Linked DNA regions of Lactiplantibacillus plantarum. The protein of the gene in region 2 interacts with the protein of the main gene of each other region in a pairwise test. Links are inferred from orthologs where the notes say so. Each region holds a gene or a part of one and is shown on either strand. Other genes may lie near its edges. The genes, in order: mreB, tuf and E5260_RS10015.

Region 1 (3,135 bases), 220 kb from region 2 along the record:
GCCAATCGCTCGCCATCGTATGTGTTGGGTGCTCCGTGTTATGCATTGTCACGACTCGTCCAAGCATCAAGATGAAGGCGGGCTTCATGACTTCAGACGGTTGCAACGTCAAGGAACCAACTGCGAACCAACTTTTAGCCCCAGTGCTCGCAAACAGTGATCTACTGTACAAGACCAAAACGGCCGCAAGCAGGAAGATCCCAAACCAATAGGCAATCGGTGCCACTCGCCATAACTGTTCCGAATCAAATTGCATCACAATTACGGCAATCGCGGTCCCAATCACGAACCACATGACTTGAGAAATCACCTGCTTCGTGACGTTTACTGAACTAGAGTCGTGCACTGCGGCGACATAAATCGACGCCAGCCCGATCAATCCTAGCATCATCACTGAAAATATGATACCCCAGTCAATTCTTGAATCCTCGTCTTGACTGCGGAGTCTAGATTCTTCTGCCACAAATAACGCTCCTAACCTGTTGGGATTAGCCCACCGCACGCGTCAGACTAACCCTATTCACAATATCATTTTGTACTTTAAGATAGTTTTTATTATACAACAACCTGGTGCCGAATTCTCGGAACCAGGTTGAAGGTTTACTAAAAATTAGCCTTTGTGTAGATGGTAAGCCGACAAGATCTCTTGCAGACTCTCATCAAAAGATTTGGTATGCGCAAATGGTTGGTTGTCACTAACCATTTCAGCTTCAAATCGTTCACCGACTTGAGTCACTTGTCCAATCACTTGTTTACCGATCAAAACTTCGGTAACTGGTTGACCGTTGACCTTAGTTTCGTTTAAAGTGACCGAAATCGCCTTATCTTTTCTTGCCACGGTGGTCTTCCTCCTTGTATTGCGGATTACGACGCAATGAAAAATGGGCTGGTACCGGATCAAAGCCGCCCTTAACTAAGGGCTGACAACGTAAGATACGTGCAACTCCCATTAGAACGCCTTTAACTGCGCCAAACCGATCGATCGCTTCTAACGTGTAATTAGAACAGGTTGGATAATAGCGACAATGAGCCGGACTAAACGCAGAAAAGGCCCGCTGATAAAAGCGGATGCCTTTCATTAATAACCGTCGCATCGTAATTTATTTCTTGTTCTTAGCAGTTTTCTGCATATGTTCAAGTAAAATCCCAGCCCCCTGAGCAACGTTGTTCAATGGGTGTTCGGCAACCATTACGGGCACCTTTAAGTTTTCACTGATCAATTGATCGAGGCCACTCAACAGTGCGCCACCACCAGTCAACGTAATTCCACGGTCAATAATATCGGCCGCAATTTCTGGTGGTAAAGTTTCCATCACGTGATGGGCCGTGCTAACGATCTGCATCAGCGTTTCGTGAATAGCTTCTTCAACTTGATTGGAGTCAATGTCAATTGAGCGCGGCATCCCCGTCACAGTATCTCGACCACGAACTTGGGTGACCTTATCATCATCGCCGTCCTGCTTGAAAACTTGTGCGATTTGAATCTTAACTTGTTCTGCACTGCGTTCACCGATCAACAAGTGATGTTGATCTTTGACGTAGTTCACGATGTCCTGATTCATCCGGTCGCCGGCCATTCGTAACGAACTACTTGCCACAATGTCACCTAATGATAGGACAGCGATATCACTAGTCCCACCACCAATATCAATGACCATGTTCCCACGTGGTTGGAAAATATCCATCCCTGCGCCAATAGCCGCCACTTTTGGTTCAACTTCCAAGTAAACCTTGTTACCGCCAGATTTTTCAGCAGCTTGCAAGATTGCCTTGCGTTCAATTTCAGTAGTGTTCGTTGGGGTACAGATCATGATACTTGGCCGCGACATAATGCCACGGACATTTAATTTTTTAATAAAATAGGACAGCATTTCTTCGGTGACATCAAAATCCGAAATTACTCCGTCTTTTAATGGTCGAATTGCCCGAATGTTACTAGGCGTCTTTCCAACCATTTGGTAGGCTTCGGACCCGACTGCCAACACTTGATTCGTGTTCGTATCGATAGCGACCACGGATGGTTCGTTAAGGACGATGCCCTTACCCGATACGTAAATTAAAACATTGGCAGTACCTAAGTCAATACCAATATCTAAAGCCATGTTTTTGCTCCTCTCAAACATACAATTATACGACTAATCATTATACCATACTCTACAGTTGATGAGAACTGACGGCTGTCCTAGCCACTCGTTCATTTGTCACTACCAATCAATTGGCTGTGCCTAATCATCCTGTCGTTTCGACCACTCATCGACCGTCAGCGAATAAATTGCTTCATCACGATATTGACCATTTAACAAGATATTTTCTGGCAGGGTCGCATCCAAATGATATTGGCGTCGCTCAGCAACAGCCCGACTTGCCTGGTTGGCAACGTCTGCACCTAAGATGACCTTGTGCAGATCAAGCTCCGTAAAAGCAATTTCTTCTAATCGTTCGAGCGCTTTAGTCATGACGCCACGACCAGTATATTTCTGGCCCAGCCAGTAGCCAATCTCACCGTTGTGATTAATGGCACTAATATTATGCAAGTCTAGCATCCCAGCGACTTCGCCATCCACAATGATGGTGGTGATAAACACCTGTCCATGAGCCTGCTTGGTCAACATTGATTCGATAAAATGACGCTCGTCTTGCACGGTCGCCGTCGCATCAACCCACGGCATCCATAACTTCAAATGGTCGCGATTATGATCAACTAAGTCGAAAAGCGGCTCCGCGTCAGCCACTTCAGTTGGTTTCAATGAAATGTGTTTGTCGATAATATTAATAAACATAAGTTGTCCTCCTGAATGTTGGCGCCGGGTTACCCCGCTTCGCCACAAAAAAGCCTTCAAAAACGAGTTTATCGCACTTTGAAGGTTTTGTAAGCATTTATTTCGATTTATTCCGCAGCTTCGTTCGCAAAATCAGGATTCAACGCATAAACGGTGCCATCGGGAACATCAACTCGTTTAATCTCAGCACCTAATTTAGCCAGCTTACCATGGAAGTTAAAGTAGCCCCGATCAAGATACTTCAAATTAGTCACTTCAGTGTAACCCCGACTGACCAGTCCAGCGATTACTAACGCTGCAGCTGCCCGAAGATCCGTCGCAGTGACCTGGGCCCCGTTAAAGTCAGTGGGACCAT
Region 2 (3,147 bases):
ATCATGCGCAGCGGATTCCTTTTGTTCCTTAAGTTCGTCCTTGATCTTAGCTTTTAATTCTTCAAGTGTGTCAACATCTTCGTCAACATCCTTGGCAAATTCGTCATCTAATTCAGGGAGTTCCTTAGTCTTGACTTCATGAACTGTCACTTTGAAAGTGGCTTCTTTGTTTTGTAAGTCTTCAGCTTGGTAATCCTTAGGGAACGTTACCTTAACTTCAGTTTCGTCGCCAGCCTTGACACCAACTAATTGGTCTTCAAAACCAGGGATGAATGAGTTAGAACCTAATTCAAGTGAGTAGTTTTCTGATTCGCCACCTTCAAATGGTTCGCCATCAACGAATCCTTTGAAATCAATAACCACCGTATCGCCCTTAGCGGCTGGTTGGTCTTCCTTCAGAACTAATTCAGCTTGTTTTTCACGCCGTGATTCTAATTCGGCATCAACATCCTTAGCATAAACGCGAGTATTTTGACGCGTTACACTAAGTTCCTTGTATTGACCAAGCTTAACTTCTGGTTTAACCGTTACAACGGCCTTTAATACCCAAGGCTTACCTTTTTCCATGCTATCAACATCGATTTGAGGTTGATCAACTGGTTCGATTTCAGTTTCCTTGATTGCTTCTTCATATGCCTCTGGGAGCACGATGTTTAAAGCATCTTGATAAAGTGCTTCTTCACCATACATTTGATTGAAGATTTGACGTGGAACCTTACCCTTACGGAAACCAGGAACATTTAAGTTCTTTTTAGTCCGTTGGAAGGCCTTGTCGATACCTTCACTAATTTTATCAGCACCAATTTCGAATGTTAATTCGCCTTGGTTGCCTTCTTTCTTTTCCCACTTTGCAGCCATTGTATTCCCTCCGAAACATTATAATTTCTACAATTCTAGTCAATTGCATACTTGTTAAGTTTAACCTATCGACACCGTAAAGTAAACCAAATTGGCTAAAAAAGCGCGTAAGCTCGCGATTTATTGTTCGTTTTTCTTAAAAAAAGCGACTTGGAAGAAGACTTCCAAGTCGCTTAGATCAATCAATGAAAATCAGTTAGAGATTAGTCATCAATTTCTGAAACAACACCGGCACCGACAGTATGACCACCTTCACGAACCGTGAACTTGGTACCCTTTTCGATGGCAGCTGGTTGAATCAATTCAACAGTGAACGTTACGTTGTCACCAGGCATAACCATTTCAACGCCGTCTGGCAATTCAATAACACCAGTGATATCAGTGGTGTGGAAGTAGAATTGTGGACGATAGTTTGAGAAGAATGGCGTATGACGGCCACCTTCTTCTTTGCTCAAGATATAAACTTCACCCTTGAACTTCTTGTGGGTTTGGATCGAACCTGGCTTAGCCAAAACTTGGCCACGAACAACTTGTTCACGGTTAACACCACGTAATAACGCACCAACGTTATCCCCGGCTTCACCTAAGTCAAGTGTCTTACGGAACATTTCAAGACCCGTAACAGTTGACTTAAGAACATCTTCGTGTAAACCAACGATTTCAACTTCGTCGCCGACCTTAACAGTCCCACGATCGATACGACCAGAAGCAACAGTCCCACGACCAGTGATTGAGAAGACGTCTTCAACAGGCATCAAGAAAGGCTTTTCAGTATCACGAACTGGAGTTGGGATGTATTCATCAACAACATCCATTAAGTGCATGATAACCTTTTCTTGTTCTGGGTCGCCTTCAAGTGCTTTAAGCGCTGAACCACGGATAACAGGAATATCGTCACCAGGGAAATCGTATTCTGAAAGTAATTCACGTACTTCCATTTCAACCAAGTCAACTAATTCGTCATCGTCAACAAGATCAGTCTTGTTTAAGAAGACAACGATATAGTCAACACCAACTTGGCGAGCCAAGAGGATGTGTTCACGCGTTTGTGGCATAGGACCATCAGTTGCGGCAACAACTAAGATCGCACCGTCCATTTGAGCGGCACCAGTAATCATGTTCTTAACGTAGTCAGCATGTCCTGGGGCATCGATATGAGCGTAGTGACGCTTTTCAGTTTCGTATTCAACGTGGGCAGTGTTGATAGTAATACCACGTTCACGTTCTTCCGGAGCAGCATCGATAGAAGCAAAGTCTTGTTCTTTAGCCAAGCCCTTAGATGCTAATACCTTAGTGATTGCAGCGGTCAAAGTAGTCTTCCCATGGTCAACGTGGCCAATAGTACCAATGTTTACATGGGGTTTTGTTCTTTCATAATGTTCTTTTGCCATTAATGAAACCTCCTGTGATTTTCGCAAGAATAACGTCGAGGCCAAAATGGTCTCAACAATTCTTTAGTTAGTATTATACTACATCCTAGTGAAAAGGCCAAATCGCGCACCCATCACTGAGAATCCTTAAATATTATATATAGCCTAATCTGATTTGTAAACAGATATTATTCAAAAAATTGAATTTTTGTTAGTAAATTCTTATTACACACGCTTATGATTGTAAATCAAGGCTAAATTGCTGAATTTTTTGCTGAATTTTCATCATTTTTTCAGTTTGGTCATCAGACGGCGTTATCGTCTGCCCAGTTTGCAAACTAATCAAAAGATCGATCCAAGCCGTGGAATCTGTAATAACCTGTGCAGCGCATGGATATAAATACATTAATTGCAATTGTAAAAGTTCTCGTAAGCTTTCATATAAAAAGACATCTTGATTACCAAGTCGCACTTTCAAAGCATGGTAAACGGCCTTGCTCGTCTCGTCCTGACCGAGTGCGACTAACTTTGCTGGACACAGTGTCAACATCTTCTCATCCAGTAGCCACTGCATCTTGACCGTCTCTGATACTTGCAATTGGTACAGTGTATATAACACTTCTACTCGTGTTAAGGGATGCAAAAACGGATCTACTAATAGAAACTTGGCTGCCGTCAGATAGCGCTCATATGGCAGGTGACGGGCTGCTTGCAAACCTGCCACCTGTTTCTGGACGGGCTGGTCAGATAAATGATAAAAATGACGCATTGTTGTGGTCAATGTCGATCCTAGCGTTCGCTCAGCCGTACTCTCCGCCGCTTTTAAAGTTGTGTTTGCAGCCGTAGTCCACGCACTCGTTGGGCGTGCCTTGATCATAATGTGGGCAGAAATGAAGTCATGATTAGCAACCAATGCATT
Region 3 (3,153 bases), 180 kb from region 2 along the record:
TACTGCGTCCCTGGTACTGATATTATCAAAGATGATTGTGAGTTAACTGAAAAAATTGCGTTAAAATGTCGGTGAATTAATGGTTAGCCGGTCACTTTACGAAACTACTAGGTAGAAAGGGTGGTTTCAATGACGATGATCAGCGAAGAACAAATACCGACAGCACAAGTTCGTGAATTAATGCAAGCCTACTTTGGGACGTTTTTACCCAACGACGCGGTGACTAGCGCGATGCAGGCCTTTGAGCGTGAGTACCCGATAGAGGACGCTATAGAGTGGTTACATGAGTCGTCTGAAAATCCGCGCTGGCAAGGTTTAATCGTGGCGCTCAGATGTGGGCAACTATTACCCCGGCCAAGTCGATTAATTTTGGGGCAGGTATATGGTAGTGAACAACTGGGAGCCGTTTTAGCACGGGACTTTGCCAACTTAGAGCAGGAACAGTTGCAATTGTTATGCTTAGATACGAAAAATCAAGTGATCAAACGCCAGGTCGTCTTTCAGGGCACGCTCAATAGTTGTCCGGCTCAACCGCGGGAAATTATTAAAGTTGCCCTAACGACACCGACTGCCCGGGTCGTTATTGCACATAATCATCCGAGTGGTGATGTGACGCCGTCAAAAAAAGACGTTGAATTTACCAAGCGGTTACAACTGGCTTGTGAACTGATGGGGTTACCGCTCTTGGATAGCTTTATTATCGGTGTAAACGATTACTTTAGTTTTGCCGAGCAGGGCGTGTTAAATTGTAATACGGATTCGTAACAGAATGTGGTAAAATAACGGGGTTAGGACCGATAATTTAATCGGCCTGATCGCGTTTTTTTGTTAAATTTTATCTAAGTTAAATAGTGGGACTGTATTTTTCATTAATTTACGGTATGCTAGGACTCAGGCAATGCTTTTTTAATGCAGTGCGACTATGCTATAATACTTACTATTATGACTAAATAAAAAATTAAATTTGTTAATGATGAAGGGATGAATGTAGTGTTCGGATTTGGGACAAAGAATATCGGGATCGATCTCGGTACGGCCAACACAATTGTGTACGTTGACGGCAAGGGCATCGTATTACGTGAACCATCCGTAGTTGCGAAGAACACGAAAACTGGTGAAATTGTATCAGTTGGTTCAGAAGCACGGGATATGATTGGGAGAACCCCAGCAAGCATTGTGGCGATTCGGCCAATGAAGGATGGCGTTATTGCGGACTACGATACGACCGTTGCGATGATGAAGTACTTTATTCAAAAGACACTCGGCCGCTCAAATGGTAAGCCATACGTCATGGTTTGTGTACCAAGTGGGGTTACCGAAGTTGAAAAGCGGGCCGTTATTGATGCAACACGGGTTGCAGGTGCGCGGGATGCATATGTCATTGAAGAACCATTTGCAGCCGCTATTGGTGCAGGGCTTCCAGTCATGGATCCAACTGGGAGCATGGTCGTTGATATTGGTGGTGGGACTACCGATGTTGCGACAATTTCCTTAGGTGGAATCGTATCAAGTCGTTCAATTCGAATGGCTGGCGATAAGATCGATGACTCAATCATTTACCATGTTCGCCAGAAGTTTAATCTTTTAATTGGTGAACGCACAGCCGAACAACTTAAAATCGACTGTGGCTCAGCTTCTTTGGAAGCCGCTGAAGACTTGGAAGGGTCAACGATTCGTGGACGAGATCTTTTGTCGGGCTTACCAAAGACGGTTGAAATCTCATCTGTAGATGTTTCAGAAGCCATCCAAGAAGTGGTCTCTGAAATTATTTCAGCCATTAAAGAAACCCTTGAAGAAACTTCCCCAGAAATTGCCTCTGACGTAATTGACCACGGGATTGTTTTGACCGGTGGTGGTGCCTTATTGAAGAATCTTTCCGAAGTGATTGCGGACGAAACCAAAGTACCGGTTTTCATCGCTAACGAACCGCTTGACTGTGTTGCAGTTGGGACCGGTGAATCACTCAAGAGCATCGACGTTATGAAAAAGCGATAACAGGTGAGCGGGAAGACGTCTTCCCGCTTATTTATTGTTAAATCATTGAATTTTCGACCGGGGGTTCATTATGCAAAAGTTTTTTTCTAACCGAAAACTAGTGATTGCGATTGTCGTGTTCATTATTAGTTTCGGCTTGATGAGTGTCTCAGTAGCCATTCGTGATAAGAAATCGACACCACCATTGATCCAACAATTCGGAAACGATGTGGCTGGTGCGGTTGACCGGGTGATTGCTTGGCCAGTCAATGGCTTACAGAGTGCGACCAACTCAGTTTCTGACTTGTTGAACACCTATCAAGAAAATCAAAAATTGAAGAAGCAAGTTGACCAACTGGCGCAGGCCAAGGTTAGTGCCCAGACGACGCGTGCGGAAAACAAGCAGTTACGCAAGCAGTTGAAATTAAATAATTCGTTATCTGATTATACGACGGTGACCGCCAATGTTTTGACGCGGACACCATCATCTTGGATGAACCAACTCGTGATCTCTAAGGGTGCGACATCCGGTGTAAAGAAGAATATGCCTGTCATGTCACAAAAGGGTTTAATTGGCCGGGTCGTGGAAGTTAACCAAACGAATTCTAAGGTTGAATTAATTTCTAATACGAGTTCGTCTTCGAATAAGTTTGCTATTCAGATTACGAATAGTGCTGGTAAGACTGTTAACGGGATTATTTCAGGTTATGATAAGAGCAATAATCTTTTAGAGATGGGTTCCGTGACGTCTAACGTTAAAATCAAAAAAGGCGATAAAGTCGTGACGAGTGGTTTAGGCGGCAATACGCCGAAGGGACTTTATGTCGGCACGGTTGCTAGTGTCAAGCAGGATGATTACGGGCTAGCATCCGAAGTGGAAATCACACCCGCAGCGGACCTTAGTGACTTAACAGTTGTGACGGTCGCTGAACAATAGGGAGGTGCAACGGTGCGTTACTCAAGATTAAAAATCATCTTTCCAATTGGGTTATTTGTTGCACTCTTTTTAGACGGCTCGGTGTCAAATGTTTTTGCCGGTAAACTATTTAGTTACCCCTACGCCAGTGTCTTACACCTAGTTTTACTGTGGATTGTCTTCGCTGTCTTTTTAGATGACCGTGATAATCTGTCGGTTGGAATTTGGTCTGCATTCGTGGGCTTGGTGTTTGACTGGTACTA

The links.
Region 1: the proteins of tuf (region 2) and mreB interact in binary tests that used the Bacillus subtilis proteins (3 or more experiments, as listed by UniProt). The link is inferred for Lactiplantibacillus plantarum from one-to-one orthologs.
Region 3: the proteins of tuf (region 2) and E5260_RS10015 interact in binary tests that used the Bacillus subtilis proteins (3 or more experiments, as listed by UniProt). The link is inferred for Lactiplantibacillus plantarum from one-to-one orthologs.

The regions. Positions count from the first base shown.
Region 1 is NZ_CP039121.1:2,178,528-2,181,662, forward strand. What follows is about bases 102-3,075. They hold mreB (rod shape-determining protein), read right to left. Parts: upstream 2,103-3,075; coding sequence 1,101-2,102; downstream 102-1,100. Other genes in these bases: E5260_RS10200 (FtsW/RodA/SpoVE family cell cycle protein), read right to left, coding at 102-463; E5260_RS10205 (DUF2969 domain-containing protein), read right to left, coding at 611-838; yidD (membrane protein insertion efficiency factor YidD), read right to left, coding at 822-1,094; E5260_RS10220 (GNAT family N-acetyltransferase), read right to left, coding at 2,226-2,780; murA (UDP-N-acetylglucosamine 1-carboxyvinyltransferase), read right to left, coding at 2,888-3,075. Outside these bases: more of E5260_RS10200, read right to left, coding at 1-101; more of murA, read right to left, coding at 3,076-3,135. UniProt on the Bacillus subtilis protein: Forms membrane-associated dynamic filaments that are essential for cell shape determination. Acts by regulating cell wall synthesis and cell elongation, and thus cell shape.
Region 2 is NZ_CP039121.1:1,953,951-1,957,097, forward strand. The notes cover bases 156-3,141. They hold tuf (elongation factor Tu), read right to left. Parts: upstream 2,250-3,141; coding sequence 1,062-2,249; downstream 156-1,061. Other genes in these bases: tig (trigger factor), read right to left, coding at 156-858; E5260_RS09080 (hypothetical protein), read right to left, coding at 2,464-3,141. Also shown: more of tig, read right to left, coding at 1-155; more of E5260_RS09080, read right to left, coding at 3,142-3,147. UniProt on the Bacillus subtilis protein: GTP hydrolase that promotes the GTP-dependent binding of aminoacyl-tRNA to the A-site of ribosomes during protein biosynthesis.
Region 3 is NZ_CP039121.1:2,136,818-2,139,970, reverse strand. Bases 1-2,992 are described here. They hold E5260_RS10015 (rod shape-determining protein), read left to right. Parts: upstream 1-990; coding sequence 991-1,995; downstream 1,996-2,992. Other genes in these bases: mreD (rod shape-determining protein MreD), read left to right, coding at 2,924-2,992; mreC (rod shape-determining protein MreC), read left to right, coding at 2,066-2,911; E5260_RS10020 (JAB domain-containing protein), read left to right, coding at 130-765. Also shown: more of mreD, read left to right, coding at 2,993-3,153.